2 linked regions of the Metabacillus sp. KUDC1714 genome follow. The protein of the gene in region 1 binds, or shares a complex with, the protein of each later gene. Links are inferred from orthologs where the notes say so. Each region holds a gene or a part of one and is shown on either strand. Other genes may lie near its edges.

Region 1 (10,516 bases):
ACATGATGTATGGATTGGTCATGGAGCGATTATTATGCCAGGAGTCACGATTGGAACAGGCGCTGTAATTGGTGCAGGATCAGTTGTCACAAAAGATGTCCCTGCTTATACCATTGCTGTTGGTGTGCCTGCAAAGCCAATTAAAAGGCGGTTTTCAGAGGAAGTAGCAGACAAGATTATGAGAATAGAATGGTGGAATTGGGATAGAAGACTGATTGAAGAACGATTTAGTGATCTCAATAATATAGAGAATTTCATTTTGAAATATTCGTAAAGTAGTTAAAAAGGAGGGAAATAAATGGCAGAGCTGCTAAGTATGAAGGAATTAGAAAAGACATTCATTATGCATTATTTACATGGGGAACATGTAGTAGGCTGTAAGAATATTAGTTTTGATTTGAATGAGGGCGAATTTATCGGAATTACAGGAAAAAGCGGTGCAGGAAAATCAACAATATTAAAAACAATTTACCGTACATATTTACCGACAGGAGGAAAACTCATTTTTCACTCTGATCAGTATGGGTCAATTGATCTTGTCACAGCTACCGAGCGTGAAATGATCGCATTACGTAAAAAGGAAATAGGATATGTTTCTCAATTCCTTAATGTGATGCCGAGAGTGACTGCTTTAGAAGTTGTCATGGATGCCATTTTAGAAATGGGAGTTAGTGCATATGAAGCAGAAGAAAAGGCAAAAAATATGTTGGCTCATTTTCGTTTACCAGAATCATTGTGGGATTCATTTCCAAAGACATTCAGTGGTGGAGAAAAGCTTCGGTTAAATTTAGCTCAAGCAATGGTGAAAAAACCCAAGTTATTGTTGCTTGATGAACCAACTGCTTCATTAGATGAGGCATCAAAACGATCAGTAAAAGAAATGATTGAACAGCTCAAACAGTCAGGAACGAGTATGATTGGTATCTTTCATGATCTTGAATTTATGGAATCGGTTGTAGACTCACATTATCATCTGGAAAATGGTGTCTTGAACAAAAAAATGGTTGTTTGAAAATTTTTCTAATGGAGCTGATCTACATATGATCGATTTACATTGTCATACAAATATATCGGACAATTCTTTTTCAATTGAGGAAGTCATTGGGCTTGCTAAAGACAAAGGTGTTAAGCATTTAGCCATTACCGATCACGATACAACAAAAGGTCTTCTTCAAGCCATCCAAATTGGACAAACCTTAGGCGTAGAAATTATTCCCGGAATCGAGATTTCTGCTTATGATTACGAGCGAAACAGACGTGCACATATATTAGGTTTGTATATTACTCCTAACCATCCATCGATAGCTGAATTGTGCGGACCATTAGTAGCCAAAAGGCATGAGGCATCATGGCAAATGGTGAAACTGATTAAAAATGCTGGATATGATATTAAATGGGAAGAGGTTAATGCCCTATGTGAAGGTGGAACTGGGGTGTATAAACAACATATTATGCATGCATTATTAAACAAAGGCTATACGGACAAAATCTATGGTGATCTATATCAAAAGCTATTTAAAAGAGGGGGAACTTTACAGGAAAAAGGGTTAGCCTTTGTTTCAATTGATTACATTGACGTATTAGATGCCATTCGCGTGATTAAAGAAGCGGGAGGAATTCCGGTCCTAGCCCATCCTGGACAATTTGATAATTTTTCAGCTGTCGATGAGTGGGCCCGTGCAGGCCTTGAAGGAATAGAAGTATTACATCCATTGCACGATAATAAAGATGAAATTAAAGCAAGAACTATTGCTGAGAAATTGAATCTTATTCAAACAGGCGGATCTGATTTTCATGGATTTTATGGAGAATCTTCAAATAACTACATTGGATCTAAAAGTATTGGCTTTGAGCATTTCAATCAATTGCTTGAACGAAAAAAAGTTCTGCAAATGAAATAATAACGAGACCCTCCCATGTTGATGTAGATGCATGAGGAGGGTTTTCATTTTGTTATTTTTCATTTTTAAAGATAAAAACTTATTCATCTGAAAAATACAACCTCATGTTTCGCTAATACCGCTCATACACTATGTTAAGAATAGCTTAGGGGGGAGACCATGAAAGATGCTGATCAAAAGGCCCTTGAATATGCAATTGGTGAAATAACTGAGATTGCAAAAGGATTTGGGCTAGACTTTTACCCAATGAGGTATGAAATCTGTCCTGCTAATATTATTTATACATTTGGCGCATATGGTATGCCAACGAGGTTCTCACACTGGAGCTTTGGTAAACAATTTCATAAAATGAAGCTCCAATATGATCTTGGATTAAGTAAAATTTATGAGCTAGTCATTAATTCTGATCCTTGTTATGCCTTCTTATTAGACACAAACTCCCTGATCCAAAATAAATTAATTGTCGCCCATGTATTAGCGCATTGTGATTTCTTTAAAAATAACGCTCGTTTTAGTAATACAAAACGAGAAATGGTTGAAAGCATGGCAGCAACAGCAGAACGAATTAAAAATTATGAGATTGAGTATGGAAGACATGAAGTAGAAACATTTTTGGATGCTGTTCTTTCTATTCAAGAGCATATTGATCCCTCACTAGTACGTCCGAAACTTGCATGGACAATTGATGATATTGATATCGAAGAAGAAGAGATGAAAACAATCACACCTTATGATGACCTTTGGAAGCTTGATCAAAAACAAGATCTAAATCGTTCAATTAAAAAGAAAAAACGTAAACTTCCACCATCTCCAGAAAAAGATATTCTCTTATTTATCGAGGAATATAGTCGTGAGCTAGAGGATTGGCAGCGTGATATATTAACGATGATGCGTGAAGAAATGCTGTATTTTTGGCCACAGCTAGAAACAAAAATCATGAACGAGGGCTGGGCTTCGTATTGGCATCAACGGATCATCCGTGAGCTTGATTTAACATCTGATGAATCAATCGAATTTGCAAAATTAAACGCAGGTGTTGTTCAGCCATCTAAAACTAGTATTAATCCTTACTATTTAGGATTAAAAATCTTTGAAGATATTGAGGAGCGCTACAACAACCCAACAGAAGAGATGAAAATGTTTGGGGCAACACCAGGATCTGGTCGAGACAAAATGTTTGAAGTACGTGAAGTTGAATCAGATATATCGTTTATTCGTAATTATTTAACGAAGGACCTTGTCATGCGAGAAGATATGTATTTGTTCCAGAAACAGGGGCGTGATTATAAAATTGTTGATAAAGAGTGGGAAGCGGTCCGAGACCAGCTCGTAAGTATGCGTGTAAATGGTGGATTTCCATACATTACTGTAAATGATGGAGACTACTTGAAAAATAATGAGCTTTATTTAAAACATTGGTTTGAAGATATTGAGTTGGATCTTAAGTATTTGGAGAAGGTTCTACCTTATGTGTATCAGCTATGGGGGCGACCAGTTCATATGGAAAGTGTGCTAGAGGATAAGCCAGTGTTGTTTACGTATGATGGTAAAAGTATTTCTAGAAAATATCTATAAGTGGAGAGAGTCACTGAGATTTCAGTGGCTTTTTTAATGGTATAAAATTATAGCTGTCTATCTGCATAAATTAAGAAGATGCTTCTAATAATAAAAACACATCATTTCTATTGAATATATAAGTAAATTATTATATATTAATATACGGATAATCATTGGAGGTGTATTAAATGCTAGAAACTACGATTGAAATAGAAAAGGCTGCAACAATTCTAAAGCTTTTAGGTGATAAAACAAGACTAACAATGGTGAAAATGTTAGATTCAAATGATTGTTGTGTTTGTGAGTTTGTTGAAATCTTTAAAGCAAGTCAGCCGGCAATTAGTCAACATCTTCGTAAACTAAAAGATGCAGGGATTGTGAAAGAAACGAGAAGAGGGCAGTGGATCATCTACTCGTTAAATAAAAATAGTGATTACTATTCACTAGTTCAAAATATACTTGAACACCTTCCTAACCAAGATTATCGAATAAAAGAATTAGAGGAGCAAGGATTACGAATCTCGTGTGAATAATGGAGGGGTTAACAAATGACATCAGTAATTTTAGCATCAGTCATCTTTTTACTCACACTTACACTAGTCATATGGCAACCAAAAGGATTATCAATTGGCTGGTCTGCTTGTAGTGGTGCCATATTAGCTTTACTAGTAGGTGTTGTAGATTTTAAAGATGTAATCGATGTAACATCAATTGTTTGGAACGCGACCTTAGCCTTTATAGCCATTATCATTATTTCTCTAATACTAGATGAAATTGGCTTCTTTGAATGGTCGGCTCTCCACATGGCTAGAGCAGCTAAAGGTAATGGTATTAAAATGTTTGTATATGTAAGTATTCTTGGAGCTATTGTAGCTGCATTCTTCGCAAATGATGGAGCTGCTTTAATACTTACACCAATTGTTTTAGCAATGGTAAGAAATTTAAACTTTAGTGAAAAAATGGTCTTTCCATTTATTATAGCTAGTGGATTTATCGCAGATACTACCTCTCTTCCATTGGTTGTAAGTAACTTAGTTAACATCGTATCAGCTGACTTTTTTGGAATTGGATTTGTTGAGTTTGCATCTAGAATGATCATTCCAAATTTATTCTCTTTAGGTGCAAGTATCTTGGTTTTATTTCTCTTTTTCCGAAAGAGCATTCCAAGTAATTACGATATATCTCAATTAAAAAAACCTGTTGAAGCAATTCGTGATGAAAAGATGTTCAAATTGTCTTGGGTTGTTTTGGGTATATTACTTGTTGGATATTTCGCAAGTGAGTTTATTGGAATTCCTGTTTCGTTTATCGCAGGTATTGTTGCCATCTTCTTTCTATTTATGGCAAAAAGAAGTCCTGCGGTTAACACAAGAACAGTTGTTAAAGGAGCACCTTGGGCAATTGTATTTTTCTCAATTGGAATGTACGTAGTTGTTTACAGTTTGCGAAACGTTGGTTTAACAAATGTTTTAGCAGATTTAATCCAAGTGACAGCTGATCAAGGTTTATTTGTAGCAACAGTGGGAATGGGATTTATCGCTGCCATTTTATCTTCTGTCATGAATAACATGCCAACTGTTATGATCGATGCACTTGCCATTTCTGATACAAATACAACTGGTGTAATAAGAGAAGCACTTATTTATGCCAATGTGATTGGTTCTGACTTAGGACCAAAAATAACACCAATTGGTTCACTTGCCACTCTATTATGGCTACATGTTTTATCATTAAAAGATGTGAAAATCTCTTGGGGTACTTACTTTAAAACAGGAATTATCTTAACCATCCCAACATTATTTATTACACTTGTTGGTCTATATATTTGGTTACTTATCATCCATTAATCTTATTTAAAAAGGAGCAATTAACATGTCTAAAAAAACAATTTACTTCTTATGTACTGGGAATTCTTGCAGAAGCCAAATGGCAGAAGGCTGGGCGAAAAAACACTTAGGTGATGAGTGGGAAGTGAAAAGTGCTGGTTTAGAAGCACACGGTTTAAATCCGAATGCAGTTAAAGCAATGAAAGAAACAGGAATCGATATTTCGAATCAAACATCTGATGTGATTGATCCTGAAATTTTAAATAATGCTGATTTAATTGTTACACTTTGCGGTCATGCGGCAGACAATTGCCCAGTTACTCCTCCACATATTAAACGTGTACATTGGGGCTTTGATGATCCAGCAAAAGCTGAAGGTACAGAAGAAGAAAAATGGGCATTTTTCCAACGTGTTCGTGATGAAATTGGAGAAAGAATTGAACGTTTCGGAAAAACTGGAGAATAATAAGAAAAACGAAAGCCGTGAGAAACCCTCTCGGCTTTCACTTTAACTAATGTATAAGTAAATTCTTATATCTTAATAAAGGGGATGAAAAGATATGAAAGTTGAAATATTTGACCCTGCGATGTGCTGTTCAACAGGTGTATGTGGACCAAGTGTTGATCCTGAATTAACTCGTGTAGCATCAGCCGTTTATTCTCTAGGAAAAAAGGGTTTTGAAATTAACCGATACAATCTAACAAGCGAACCTAATGCGTTTGCAGAGAATAATGAAATAACCAGAATACTAAATGAAAAGGGTCCTGATGCACTTCCTGTAACACTAGTTAATAACCAAGTTAAAAAAGTAGGAGAATATCCAACAAACGAAGAACTTTCCGAATGGTTTGGTGTTAAGACAGCTGAATTAAAAGAAAAACCTAAGGTTAAATTATCGATTGATTTAAAGCAACTGTAATACAAGGGAAGAAGGGATATAATGTATCAGCCTTTTAATCCAAAAAGTATCGAGACTCCATATTTATTCTTTACAGGTAAAGGTGGGGTTGGAAAAACCTCTACTGCTTGTGCATCAGCTGTTGCTTTAGCTGATGCAGGGAAAAAAGTATTGCTGGTCAGTACAGATCCAGCTTCAAACTTACAGGATGTATTAGAAGTTGAATTAACGAATACACCTAAGTTCGTTCCAAACGTACCTAATCTTTCTGCTTGTAATTTAGATCCAGAAGAAGCTGCGATAAATTATCGCGAAAAGGTAGTAGGACCATACCGTGGTAAATTACCTGAATCGGTGGTTGCCACAATGGAAGAGCAACTTTCTGGTGCTTGTACGGTTGAAATTGCTGCTTTTGATGAATTTACAAATTTGTTAGCAGATTATTCAACTGTAAGCGAGTATGACCATGTTATTTTTGATACTGCACCAACTGGACATACATTAAGACTGCTCCAATTGCCAACTGCATGGACTGGATTTCTAGAAGAAAGTACACATGGTGCTTCCTGTTTAGGTCCTTTATCTGGTTTGGGGGAAAAGAAAGATTTGTATTCAAAAACAGTTGATGTATTATCTGACCCCATAAAAACAACATTATGTTTGGTTTCAAGACCTGAAGTTTCATCCATTAATGAAGCAAAGCGAGCATCAGTTGAATTAAAGGGAATTGGAATAACAAATCAAACGCTTATTATGAATGGTGTGTTACAAACTCATATTTCGGACGATGCGGTCTCTTCTGCTTTTTATCATCGTCAGCAAAATGCATTGAAACAAATTCCTAATGAATTAAAACAAGTGCCGATCTATTCGTTACCATTTGTGTCCTATCCCTTAACAGGTATTCAAAACCTTCGTTATTTATTTAAACAGTATTCTTTATCTGAGTCAGAAGAGGTAAGTGGTTTAGATTCCAACCTCTCCTTAAATAGACTAAATGATGTAATTGATGATTTATCAAGCACAAACAAAAGAATTATTTTTACCATGGGAAAAGGGGGTGTAGGGAAAACAACAGTTGCATCAGCAATTGCAGTTGGACTTACAGAAAAAGGACATAAAGTCCATTTAACAACAACAGACCCTGCCTCCCATATTCATTACATGTTTGAAAATAGTGATATTAATAATGATCTAACAATTAGTGCCATTAATCCAATTGAGGAAGTTGAAAAGTACAAGAAAGAAGTTCTTTCAAAAGCAAGTGAAGAGCTAGATGAAGAGGGTCTTGCCTACTTACAAGAAGACTTAAATTCACCCTGTACAGAAGAAATTGCTGTATTTCGAGCATTTGCCGAGGTTGTTGCAAAATCAGAACAAGAAATTGTCGTGATTGATACAGCACCGACAGGACACACTTTGTTGTTATTAGATTCTGCACAGAATTACCATAAAGAACTTGCTCGTTCGACTGGAGAAGTACCTGAAAGTGTGAGCAAATTGCTTCCAAGGTTAAAAAAACCACAAGAAACGAGTGTAGTAATTGTTACTTTAGCTGAAACTACACCTGTTTTAGAAGCTGCGAGACTTCAAGAGGATTTAAAACGTGCAGAAATTCAACCAGTATGGTGGGTAATTAATCAAAGTTTATTTGCTACAAAAACCAAAGATCCTATTTTAATGGGTAGAGCTTCATCTGAAAAAAAATGGATCCAAAAGGTTAACGAGGAATTAGCAACTCGTTCTGCCATCATTCCTTGGATTAGCGAAGAGAAGATAGGATATGACGAAATCAAAGAGTATGTCAGATCATAACATATTTGGAGGATCACTATGGAGAAAGTCATCATTTTAGGAACTGGACCAGCAGGGTTAACTGCTGCAATCTATTTAGCAAGAGCAAATATGAATCCTATTGTTATTGAGGGGGATCAACCAGGGGGACAATTAACACTAACAACTGAGGTTGAGAACTTTCCTGGTTTTATTGATGGTATTACGGGACCAGAACTAATGGATAACATGAGAAAGCAAGCAGAGCGTTTTGGAGCAGAATTTAAAAGAGGATGGGTAACTGAAGTTGATTTATCTAAGAAACCATATCGCTTACAAGTCAATGGTATAGGTGAAATCGAGACAGAATCACTTATTCTTTCAACAGGTGCTTCCGCAAAACTTTTGAATATACCAGGAGAGAAAGAGAACATAGGTAGAGGTGTAAGTACCTGTGCAACGTGTGACGGATTTTTCTTTCGAGGTAAAAAAGTTATTATTGTTGGTGGTGGAGATTCTGCGATGGAAGAAGCAAATTTCTTAACGAAGTTTGCAAGTGAAGTTGTTATAGTTCATAGAAGAAATGAGCTTCGTGCTTCAAAAATCATGCAGGATCGTGCAAAAGAGAATCCAAAAATATCTTGGGAACTTAATCAAACACCGCTAGAAGTAACGGCAGGAGAAAATGGTGTTACAGGATTAAAAGTAAAAGATAATGAAACCAATGAGGAAAAAATTATTCAAACTGATGGTATTTTCGTTGCAATCGGTCATACGCCAAATACATCATTTTTAAATGGTCAAATTGATACCGATGAAACAGGATATATAAACGTTATACCTGGAACAACTGAAACCAATATACCTGGTGTTTTTGCTTGTGGAGATGTACAAGATAAAAAATACCGTCAAGCAATAACAGCTGCGGGTACTGGATGTATGGCAGCTCTAGATGCTGAAAGATATTTAGAAGGAAATGCAGTTCATGATTGGAGCAAATCATTGTAATAGGAGGAGTTAATATGACAACAAAGAATTACCATGAATTATTGAAAGATCGTATTTATATCGGTGGTGCAGATGATATTCATGATGTGATGAAAAATGAAAAGGTCGATGTAGCATATGATTTAAGAGCAGAGGCACCAAAAGAAGAATCACCGTATAATCGTGTGCATAGTCCAATTGTGGATGACGCTGATCAACAGGATGTATCGGTTAAGAAATCGATTGATCATGTAGTAAATGCATATAATGAAGGGAAAAATGTGTATTTTCATTGCCAAGGAGGTAGTAACCGTACAGGTACTGTTGCAATTGGCACACTTTTAGCTTTAGGAAAAGCAAAGACAATCGAAGAAGCAGAAGGTATTGCAAAAACTGCACGACCAAAGATTAATGTAAAACCAGAAATGAAAGAAACGTTAAAAAGAATCTATCCAAATGCATAATAAAGTATAGGGGGAAAAGTAATGAAAATTACTGATGGAGCGAAAGAATTGTTAGAAAACTTTTTAAATGAAAAAGGTGCAGAAGGAATTCGACTTACTTCTGTTGCTGGGTGCTGTGGTCCTCAATTTACGATCTCTTTAGATGCACCAGAGGAATCTGATATCGTAAAATCAATTAACGGAATCAAAGTGGCTATCGATTCACAAATTACTGGAACGGATGAATTAACATTAGATAAAGAACAAAATGAAAATGGTACAGGATTAGTTTTATTAGGGGCTAGTGAATGCTGTTAAAAGAAATATTTATTTTTTAACAAAGGGAGTCAGTGACTTCCTTTGTTAAAATTTTCTCGATAATCGTTACAAAGTCAGGACGCTGGCATTATAGTGATACAAGTAAAAAATAATATGCATCATGGATGGCTAAATGGTGTAAATAATATAAGATGAAAATAACTTTTTCCTAGTGTTCCTCCATGAATTACAGTAAAAGATTTACAACCCCTTAATAATAATAAAAGGTCTCGTTTTAATGAGACCTTTCTAAGTTATTTAATCAGTAAACCTTACAACCAATTTGTTTTTTGTTTTTCTAACAACAATTTTTCTTTTCGTCCTCATTTGTACTAGACACATTCTTTTCTACAGAAGTAGAAGTATTGCTTTCTTTTACTTCTTCAATTTGCACGTTACAGCAATTTGAATCCTTTTTAGAACCTTTTTTGAAAAAACTTAACATAAGAACATCTCCATTTCTTTAAATTAGATAAAAGATAAAGCCTGAAATTGTGGACATTGCTACCACAGATAATACAAAGGTAACAACTAATTCTTTTTTAAAAATAGATTTCAATAAAATGACTTCTGGTAAACTTGCACCAGCTGAGCTTATCATCATTGCCATAACAGGACCTAACGCCATCCCTTTCATAATTAAAATTTGTGAGATAGGAATCATACTTGAAAGGCGTATATATAATGGAATTCCAATGATTGCAGCTATTGGGATTAACCACCAATGATCTTCACCGAAAACAGATGAAATCCATTCAGTCGGAACTAATCCATGAATGATTGCACCAATAGCTGCACCGATGATTAAGTAG
Region 2 (10,505 bases), 2.2 Mb from region 1 along the record:
TACTTGTATTAGGTGAGGTTCGTGATCAAGCTTTACGTAATGTTTCATTTGAAGCAATTGCAGCAGGAAAAACAATTTCTGAAGGGGGAGAAGTTGTTGCGGTATTAGTGGGTGAGAACATCGGTTCATTATCATCAGAATTGATTCATTATGGTGCAGATCGAGTAGTGACGGTAGAGGATGCAAAGCTTAACACATATACACCAGATGGATACTCACAAGCAGTATTAGCTATTATTCAAGAAGAAAGACCAGAAGGAATCGTGTTCGGTCACACCGCACTAGGAAAAGATTTATCTCCTAAAATTGCCGCAAGATTAAACTCAGGATTAATTTCTGATGCTACGGCAATTGAAGTGACAGGTGGAAATGTTGTATTCACTCGTCCAATCTATTCAGGAAAAGCATTTGAGAAAAAAATTGTTACTGGAGGAATTATTTTTGCCACAATTCGACCTAATAATATTACTCCACTAGCCAAAGATGAAGCACGAAGTGGAGATATAACCTCATTAGCAGTAACAATTAAAGATTTACGGACAATCGTAAAGGAAGTTGTACGGAAAGCTTCTGAAGGAGTTGATTTATCAGAAGCTAAGGTCGTTATAGCTGGTGGCCGAGGGGTAAAAAGTGAAAATGGCTTTGAACCTCTAAAAGAATTAGCAAATGTTTTAGGTGGTGCGGTTGGAGCATCTCGTGGCGCATGTGATGCGGACTACTGTGATTATTCGTTACAAATCGGCCAAACAGGTAAGGTTGTAACACCAGATCTATACATTGCATGTGGTATCTCAGGAGCAATCCAACACTTAGCTGGAATGTCAAACTCTAAAGTTATTGTTGCAATTAATAAAGATCCTGAAGCAAATATATTTAAAGTTGCTGACTACGGAATCGTAGGTGACCTATTTGAGGTAGTACCACTTTTAACAGAAGAGTTTAAAAAGCTAAAAATACATGCATAATTTCTAAAGCACGCAGGCCAGCGTGCTTTTCTTTTTAGTATCCATTACATAGCTAAGATTTTCATGAGAAAACAAACCATGTTTTGTTATAGAAACATTGGGAAAAGTATTAGTGAAGCATATTGTTAGCTTACTTTAAAAGTGAGTGCTATACTTTAAACATATTTTACCCTACAAATTAGGAGGAATTACAATGGCAATAACAAATGTAACAGATCAAACATTTTCAAATGAAACAAACGAAGGTGTCGTATTAGTAGATTTTTGGGCACCATGGTGCGGACCTTGTAAAATGATAGCTCCAGTTCTAGAAGAACTTGATTCAGATATGGGCGACAAAGTGAAAATTGTTAAGGTTGACGTTGACGAAAACCAAGAAACAGCTGGTAAATTCGGCGTTATGAGTATCCCAACATTACTCGTACTTAAAGATGGTGAAGTTGTTGATAAAGCTGTAGGATATCAACCAAAAGAAGCACTTGCTGAAGTAATAAACAAACATGTATAAAATTTTGGATTGACTTTTGTCAGTCCTTTTTTTTACCTCGAAAGTATCCATTTAGTGGAATATATTATTTCTCCTAAAGCTATGAGCTAAGTTTTGATAATGTATTCACTTTTCTTTAGCAACCAATAATTGCTCAGGAAATGATTGTATGTACTACGACTATTTAACATAGTACGAAAGTATCGAGACATGGTAAAATTAGTTTAGTTAATAATGGACAATAATCCGCTATTTTAATGCTACTCATTAATGTAGGGGATTACTGCCTATTTAAGAGGGTTAACTTTTAACATTTAGTAAGGAGTGTTTGCTATGAAGGATCAAATAAAGGAAAAGCTTGCACTTCTTCCTGATCAGCCTGGTTGCTATATTATGAAGGATCGCCAGGGGATAGTCATTTATGTAGGTAAAGCGAAAGTATTAAAAACAAGAGTTCGATCCTATTTTACAGGATCACATGACGGGAAAACATTACGATTGGTAAATGAAATTGTTAATTTTGAATATATCGTGACATCGTCCAACTTAGAAGCATTAATACTAGAATTAAATCTTATTAAAAAGTATGATCCGAAATATAATGTGATGTTAAAGGATGATAAAACTTATCCATTTATTAAAATTACGAGCGAGCGTCATCCACGATTACTCGTTACAAGACAGGTTAAAAAGGACAAAGGTAAATACTTTGGACCATACCCTAACGTTCTATCTGCTCGTGAAACAATTAAGCTTTTAGATCGATTATATCCGCTTAGAAAATGCTCCACATTACCTGATCGGGTATGTCTTTATTATCACATGGGACAATGCTTAGCTCCATGTGTAAATGATGTATCAGTCGAAACGAATCGTCATATAGTAGAGGAGATTTCAAAGTTTTTAAATGGTGGATATAAAAAGATAAAAGAAGAACTATCTGATAGAATGATGAAAGCCTCAGAGGAATTAGAATTTGAGCGTGCAAAAGAATTTCGAGATCAGATTCTCCATATTGAAGCTACGATGGAAAAGCAAAAAATGACATTAAATGATCATGTAGATCGTGACGTATTTGGCTATGCATATGATAAAGGGTGGATGTGTGTACAAGTCTTTTTTATTCGCCAAGGAAAGCTTATCGAAAGAGATGTATCAATGTTCCCAATATACGATAGCCCTGAACAGGAATTCTTAACGTTTTTAGGGCAATTTTATTCAAAAGCAAATCATTTTGTACCAAAGGAAATTTTATTACCTGATAGCATTGAATTTGATTTAGTTGAAAAGCTATTAGACGTGACTACTCTTCAACCTAAACGCGGCAAAAAGAAGGATTTAATTTTATTAGCTCATAAAAACGCAAAAATCGCTTTAAATGAAAAATTTTCTTTAATCGAAAGGGATGAAGAAAGAACAATTAAAGCTGTTGAAAATCTTGGAGATAAGCTTGGGATTCAAACTCCACTTCGTATAGAAGCCTTTGATAACTCAAATATCCAGGGGACAGACCCTGTATCTGCAATGGTTGTGTTCGAAGATGGAAAACCTGCAAAAAAACATTATCGTAAATATAAAATTAAAAGTGTTCAAGGTCCCGATGACTATGAATCGATGAGAGAAGTTGTGAGAAGACGTTATAGTCGTGTTCTGAAGGATGATCTTCCTTTACCGGATTTAGTAATCATTGATGGAGGGAAAGGACATTTAGCTGCTGCACAAGATGTATTGGAAAATGAATTAGCATTAGATATTCCTGTTGCAGGTCTTGTAAAGGATGATAAACATCGGACCTCTGAACTAATAATCGGTTCCCCTCCTGCATTTATCCAACTTGAGAGAAATAGTCAGGAATTTTATCTTTTACAAAGAATTCAGGATGAGGTCCATCGTTTTGCAATTACCTTCCATCGTCAATTGAGAGGTAAAAATGCACTCCAATCGATCTTAGATGATATTCCTGGTGTTGGTGCTCAAAGAAAGAAATCACTTCTTAAGCACTTCGGATCGTTAAAGAAGATGAAGGAAGCTAGTGTAGAACAATTTAAAGAAGCTGGTATGCCTGAAAATATTGCCAAGCTAATCTTTGATCATTTAAAAGATTAGACACTGTTAATTTTAAAGCGCATATTCTCATTTTGGTGTTTACTGATCGAGTAACCGTGAGGCAATAAATCACCCTATATGTAGCTTATTGATAGTATTAAATAAGCCGCTTGCGCTTTTCTTAAAAGTTTGGTAAACTTTTAAATAATTTCATATTTGATCGTTAGTTTGTTAAATGATGGTAGAGGTGCGAATTTTAAGAGTAGCCTGTTTGAGGAGTATGGTCTCCAATGATAACTGGTGAAAGGAATGTTCGCCGAAGTGAGTAAAGCACCATTTGCTTTAGTTGCTGGTTTTACATTTAAGAGATGTAAAATTGTCAAGAAATCTATTTCTTGGAGAGCTATCTCATTGTAAGAAACGAAGTTTTTTTTCGTTTAGTAAGCAATGGGATGTTTTTCGTCTCATTGCTTTTTTATTTGCAGTCGAAGCTATCCAATCAGTACTAAACATTCTTGCATAGCACAAATGTTACTAATTGAATAGTTGCTCTAACCTTCTAGCAAACAGGGTTCGATCATGAAAATTAACAGAAGGGTGAGATTAATTTGGGTATTATCGTTCAAAAATTTGGTGGTACATCAGTTGGTACTGTTGAAAGAATCTTAAATGTAGCAAACCGTGTCATTCAAGAAAAAGAAAACGGGAATCAATTAGTTGTCGTTGTGTCAGCAATGGGGAAGTCAACCGATCAGCTTGTTGGTCTTGCAGGGCAAATTACTGAGAGACCTAGTAAGCGGGAAATGGATATGCTTCTTACAACCGGTGAACAAGTGACAATATCATTGTTAGCAATGGCATTACAGGAAAAGGGACACGATGCTATTTCATTTACTGGTTGGCAAGCAGGAATTCAAACAGAAGCAAGACATGGCAATGCCAGAATTACAAATATAAACCCTGACGCGATAAAGAAAGAATTATGTGCTGGGAAAATTGTCATTGTTGCAGGCTTTCAGGGCTTTTCAGACGTCCAACAAATAACAACTCTTGGCAGAGGTGGTTCAGATACGACAGCAGTTGCTCTTGCAGCCGCCTTAAATGCTGATAAATGTGATATTTATACAGATGTAACAGGTGTATATACAACAGATCCAAGATATGTAAAAGGTGCTCGTAAGCTAGAAGCAATTTCATATGATGAAATGTTAGAGCTAGCTAATTTAGGAGCGGGTGTTCTACATCCAAGAGCAGTCGAATTTGCGAAGAATTACAGCATTCCATTAGAAGTTCGTTCGAGCATGGAAAATGAACGTGGTACGATCATTGAGGAGGAAACAAACATGGAGCAAAACTTAGTTGTGAGAGGGATTGCATTTGAAGATCAGGTAACAAGAGTCTCAGTTTTAGGGCTAAGAAATGAATTGACGACACTTTCTACTATTTTCTCAACTTTAGCTAAGCAGGGCTTAAATGTCGATATTATCATTCAAAGTACAACAAGTGACAATAAAACGTCGATCTCATTTTCTGTTAAAACAGGTGATCTTGAGGATACAATTTCAATCCTTGAGCAACATAAGTCTGTATTGAATTATGAAAAAATTGAATTTGAATCTGGTCTAGCAAAAGTATCAATTGTTGGTTCTGGTATGGTGTCAAACCCAGGTGTTGCTGCAGAAATGTTCGAAGTATTAGCTAACGAAGGAATCGAAATTAAAATGGTTAGCACATCTGAAATAAAAGTTTCAACAGTATTGTCAGCCGAGGATATGGTGACAGCGGTTGATATTCTTCACAGTGCATTTGAACTTTCTAAAGAAGTTGCTAAGGTATAAAAATAAAAAAGAAAGAGGGTGACTAAATGTTTTTTGAGACATTGAGTCACCCTCTGTAGTTTTAACCTTTACGAGCGCTGCGTTTCCCTATAGAAGGTTCTTCTAATATTTGGTCTTTTTGGTCCCATTGTGCTGTAAAAACCACTTTATTAGAACGTTTTTTTACTTGTTCGTATGTTTCGGTAATGTACTTGTTCATCGATTGTAGCTGTTCTGCAATAAAACCAGCTTCTAACTGAAATGTACATTCATTTGTCTTTTTTAATCTGATAGCAATGAGCTCTCCACCTAGCTCGAATTCCATCTCATTCTTTTTGTTCTGTAGTAAAGTGAGATTTCCCCATCCAGCAGCTTCAAAAAATGCGGATATTTCTTCGATTGATTGAACAGGATATCTACGAGCTAATCCTTTTCCAGCCCAATACAGCATTTGAGGATGATCAGACCCGAGTATATCTGGGAGCAAGACCTCTCTAAGTATTTCTAGTCCGAATGCTGGTGCTTGGATATCCTTTAATTCTTCGATATTAACGAGTACTAATTGTTTGTTCACGGAATTCCCCTCTTTCTATGGTTTATTATATAACAAGTAGTGTAGTGAAAAACATGTAATATTAAGTAAAAGAAGGTTGAAATTTTATTAATAGTAGGGGAACTTATGTTTTTAAATTTAATATTTATTAATAATGATAGTTAAATAAAAAAGGTAACGTTGTTGAATTTACACTATATTGATAAAATAAAATTAAAGGAAAGTAGGATTTGTCGAAAAATTAAAATTTATGAACACGTTTTCTTGACGCTCATACGTTATGGGAGTAAAATGTATTTGTTACATTTTATCTTTTGTAAGGTGGCAGAATTTGATTTTTGTCTACCTTTTAATGCCCATTATGTTTTACATACAATCAATGGTGACCACTATTGATTAAAGTTTAACTTTATCAGGAAAAGATAATTAGGTGAAAAATGAAAAAGTTGAGTTAAAAACTGGGCGCAATATTGAAACTAGGGGGTAAGTTTAATGGCTGGAAACAGAGAGTTTGTGAATCGTAGACTGCACTCATTATTAGGGGTAATTCCTGTAGGCCTCTTTTTAATTCAGCATCTTGTTGTCAATCACTTTGCAACAAGAGGTGCAGAGGCATTTAACAAAGCAGCTCATTTTATGGAGATGCTTCCTTTTCGCTATGTATTAGAAGTGGTAATTATCTTTCTACCAATTTTATACCATGCAATTTACGGAGTTTACATTGCTTTTACAGCTAAAAACAATGTAAGTAATTATGGGTTTCTTCGCAACTGGCTATTTATGCTACAGCGTGTATCAGGTATAATTACATTCATTTTTATCGCTTGGCACGTTTGGGAAACTAGAATAGCAGCTGCACTTGGGGCACAGGTAAACTATGACATGATGGCTTCAATTTTAAGCAGTCCTTTTATGCTAGCATTCTATTTAATTGGAGTTATTTCAACCGTATTCCATTTTGCTAACGGATTATGGTCATTTGCTGTTAGTTGGGGAATTACCGTTACTCCACGCTCTCAATTGATATCTACCTATGTAACGCTTGCAATCTTTATAGCGTTATCAATTGTGGGAGTTCGAGCAATATTTGCATTCGTCTAATCCAGTAATAGCTATTAAAAGGAGTGGGCTTAATGAGTAAAAGTAAAATTATCGTTGTCGGAGGCGGATTAGCCGGTTTGATGGCTACTATGAAAGCCGCTGAAGCTGGCGTTCAAGTAGATTTATTTTCATTAGTACCTGTAAAACGTTCACATTCTGTATGTGCACAGGGTGGAATAAACGGTGCTGTAAATACGAAAGGTGAAGGAGATTCACCTTGGGAGCATTTTGATGACACAGTATACGGTGGAGACTTTTTAGCTAATCAACCGCCAGTTAAAGCATTGGCAGATGCAGCTCCATCAATCATTCACCTATTTGACCGATTGGGTGTTATGTTTAATCGTACTCCAGAAGGATTACTAGATTTCAGACGTTTTGGTGGCACTCAGTATCATCGTACAGCATTTGCTGGTGCAACAACAGGGCAGCAATTACTTTATGCACTAGACGAACAAGTTAGACGCTATGAAGTTGCTGGTCTTGTTACAAAATATGAAGGCTGGGAGTTTTTGGGTGCAGTAATTGATGATGACGGTGTTTGCCGTGGAATCACAGGTCAAAACCTTACTTCTATGCAAATTGAATCATTCCGTGCTGATGCTGTTATTATGGCAACAGGTGGACCTGGTATTATTTTTGGTAAATCAACAAATTCAATCATTAACACTGGTTCTGCTGCTTCCATTGTCTATCAACAAGGAGTTACCTATGCAAATGGTGAATTTATTCAAATTCATCCAACAGCAATCCCCGGTGATGATAAGCTCCGTCTTATGAGTGAATCAGCGCGTGGAGAAGGTGGACGAGTTTGGACGTATAAAGATGGAAAACCATGGTATTTCCTTGAAGAAAAATATCCTGCATATGGTAATCTAGTTCCACGTGATATTGCAACACGTGAAATCTTCGATGTTTGTGTGGAACAGAAGCTAGGTATTAACGGCGAAAACATGGTGTATCTAGATTTATCTCATAAAGATCCAAAAGAGCTTGATATTAAATTAGGTGGTATTATTGAAATCTATGAAAAATTCATGGGTGAAGATCCACGTAAAGTTCCAATGAAAATTTTCCCTGCTGTGCACTATTCTATGGGTGGACTATGGGTTGATTATGACCAAATGACAAATATTCCTGGATTATTTGCAGCTGGTGAGTGTGATTACTCTATGCACGGAGCAAATCGTTTAGGTGCAAACTCATTACTATCAGCAGTTTATGGTGGTATGGTTGCAGGTCCGAATGCAGTGAAGTATATCAAAGGTCTTGAAAAGAGTGCAGAGGATCTTTCATCATCTGTATTTGACGGACACGTGAAGCGAGAAGAAGAAAAGTGGAATAATATCATGAACTTAGATGGTAATGAAAATGCTTACGTTCTTCATAAGGAATTAGGAGAATGGATGACAGATAATGTTACTGTTGTTAGACACAATGATAAGCTGCTTAAAACTGATGAGAAATTACAAGAGCTTATCGAACGCTTCGATAAAATTAATATTAACGACACAGCTAAATGGAGCAATCAGGGTGCAGCATTCACTCGTCAATTGAAAAACATGCTTCAATTATCACGTGTTATAACACTTGGTGCCTACAATCGTAACGAAAGTCGTGGCGCACATTATAAACCAGAATTCCCTGAGAGAAATGATGAGGACTTCTTAAAAACAACTATGGCTACACATACGGGAGATCGTACAGCACCTGAATTTAACTATGATGATGTTGACGTATCATTAATTAAACCACGTAAACGTGATTATTCAAAAAGCAAAGAGGGGGATAAAAAATGAGCGAGAATAAAGTAGTTCAATTTATTATAACCCGTCAAGAATCACCAGAAGCAGCGCCTTATCAGGAAAAATTTGAAATTCCATATCGCCCGAATATGAACGTTATCTCAGCACTTATGGAAATTCGTAGAAATCCTGTAAATGCGGAAGGGAAAGAAACAACTCCTATTAACTGGGATATGAACTGCTTGGAGGAAGTATGTGGAGCTTGTTCGATGGTAATAAATGGAAAGCCTCGTCAATCTTGTTCAGCGCTAGTTGACCAACTTGAACAGCCAATCCGCCTTGAACCAATGCGTACATTCCCTGTAGTACGTGACTTGCAAGTTGATCGGAAGCGCATGTTTGATTCACTTAAGAAGGTTAAAGCTTGGATTCCAGTTGATGGTACGTATGATTTAGGTCCTGGACCACGTATGCCTGAGAAAAAACGTCAATGGGCATATGAATTATCAAAATGTATGACATGTGGTGTGTGCTTAGAGGCTTGCCCAAATGTAAATAGTAAATCTAATTTCATTGGTCCTGCTCCTTTATCACAAGTCCGTTTGTTTAATGCTCATCCAACTGGTGAGATGAATAAATCAGAGCGTCTTGAAGCAATTATGGGTGATGGTGGTTTAGCGAACTGTGGAAATTCACAAAACTGCGTGCAGTCGTGTCCTAAGGGGATTCCTTTGACAACATCAATCGCAGCATTAAATCGTGATACAACGATACAATCATTCCGTAATTTCTTTGGTAGTGACCAAGGTTAATTGTTTTATATGAAGAAGGGCTGACTTTTTAAGTCAGTCCTTTTTCTGCAAGATAAGGCATTACATTATTGGCTAGCTAAAACGTTAAACGATATTTATTGGCATTAGAAATATGTGTTGTGAAAGAAAGGAACATTTTGAAAAGTATTTCATATATTGACTGTTTTGACGAATCGTACAGAAATAGTTTTTCTTTTTCCTATCTAATAAAAATTAGATTTTCTAAAACAGATATGTTTGGACATATGAACAACACGGCTCCTTTTACATACTTTGAAGAAAGGAGGATCTAATTTTTTAAGAAAATTGGCATATGCAAGCCTGGATGAGTTCAAATGGATAAAAATTCCAGTTGTTGCCAACTTACAATGTGATTTTTACAACAAGGATTTTTTGATGACGAAATCACCTTATGTGTGAAAATAAATCGAATTGGAACATCATCTGTTGATTTGAATTACTTAGGAATAAATCAAAACAGGGAGAGTCTTTTTGTAGGGCGAGGAACTGTCGTACAGATTGCAAAGCATACGGGCAAAAGTGTTCCGTGGTCTCAAGAAGATAAAAAGAGAATGCACGAATTAGAAGAACTAGCAAAATTGTAAAAAATAGACGTTGTTTAGGATATTTTCCTTCATCTTTCTGTCACAGTGGCCCTTGGAAACACATAGTATATGTTGACTAAATATATACCCATACGTTTGATCAGCTCTCACCTTAGCAAGGAGGGTTACAATACTTGAAAGAGAAAGAGTTTCAATCAAAGCCATTACTCACGAAAAGAGAGAGAGAAGTATTCGAATTGTTAGTTCAAGATAAGACAACAAAGGAGATTGCTAGCGAGCTCTTCATAAGCGAAAAAACGGTTCGGAACCATATCTCGAATGCGATGCAAAAGCTTGGTGTTAAGGGACGTTCTCAAGCGGTTGTTGAGCTCCTTAGAATGGGTGAACTAGAGCTCTAACCAATACCGGCTACC

What was found.
Region 2: the proteins of arsC (region 1) and trxA are in contact, whole or in part, in an NMR structure (PDB 2IPA), measured with the Bacillus subtilis proteins. The link is inferred for Metabacillus sp. KUDC1714 from one-to-one orthologs.

What each region holds. Positions count from the first base shown.
Region 1 is NZ_CP055263.1:2,626,938-2,637,453, forward strand. The notes cover bases 4,215-7,040. They hold arsC (arsenate reductase (thioredoxin)), read left to right. Parts: upstream 4,215-5,330; coding sequence 5,331-5,750; downstream 5,751-7,040. Other genes in these bases: HUW50_RS12550 (arsenic transporter), read left to right, coding at 4,215-5,305; arsD (arsenite efflux transporter metallochaperone ArsD), read left to right, coding at 5,845-6,204; arsA (arsenical pump-driving ATPase), read left to right, coding at 6,226-7,040. Also shown: HUW50_RS12525 (DapH/DapD/GlmU-related protein), read left to right, coding at 1-274; phosphonate C-P lyase system protein PhnL, read left to right, coding at 299-1,012; HUW50_RS12535 (PHP domain-containing protein), read left to right, coding at 1,041-1,901; HUW50_RS12540 (SpoVR family protein), read left to right, coding at 2,061-3,476; HUW50_RS12545 (ArsR/SmtB family transcription factor), read left to right, coding at 3,647-3,991; more of HUW50_RS12550, read left to right, coding at 4,007-4,214; more of arsA, read left to right, coding at 7,041-7,998; trxB (thioredoxin-disulfide reductase), read left to right, coding at 8,017-8,964; HUW50_RS12575 (protein-tyrosine phosphatase family protein), read left to right, coding at 8,979-9,407; HUW50_RS12580 (adhesin), read left to right, coding at 9,429-9,704; HUW50_RS12585 (hypothetical protein), read right to left, coding at 10,003-10,149; HUW50_RS12590 (permease), read right to left, coding at 10,168-10,516. UniProt on the Bacillus subtilis protein: Catalyzes the reduction of arsenate [As(V)] to arsenite [As(III)]. In vitro, can dephosphorylate para-nitrophenyl phosphate (pNPP).
Region 2 is NZ_CP055263.1:381,420-391,924, reverse strand. Bases 1-2,815 are described here. They hold trxA (thioredoxin), read left to right. Parts: upstream 1-1,158; coding sequence 1,159-1,473; downstream 1,474-2,815. Other genes in these bases: uvrC (excinuclease ABC subunit UvrC), read left to right, coding at 1,786-2,815; HUW50_RS01965 (electron transfer flavoprotein subunit alpha/FixB family protein), read left to right, coding at 1-965. In the rest of the region: more of uvrC, read left to right, coding at 2,816-3,558; HUW50_RS01950 (aspartate kinase), read left to right, coding at 4,107-5,336; HUW50_RS01945 (YslB family protein), read right to left, coding at 5,398-5,889; HUW50_RS01940 (succinate dehydrogenase cytochrome b558 subunit), read left to right, coding at 6,361-6,969; sdhA (succinate dehydrogenase flavoprotein subunit), read left to right, coding at 7,002-8,768; sdhB (succinate dehydrogenase iron-sulfur subunit), read left to right, coding at 8,765-9,526; HUW50_RS27380 (acyl-CoA thioesterase family protein), read left to right, coding at 9,943-10,131; spore germination transcription factor GerE, read left to right, coding at 10,266-10,490. UniProt on the Bacillus subtilis protein: Participates in various redox reactions through the reversible oxidation of its active center dithiol to a disulfide and catalyzes dithiol-disulfide exchange reactions.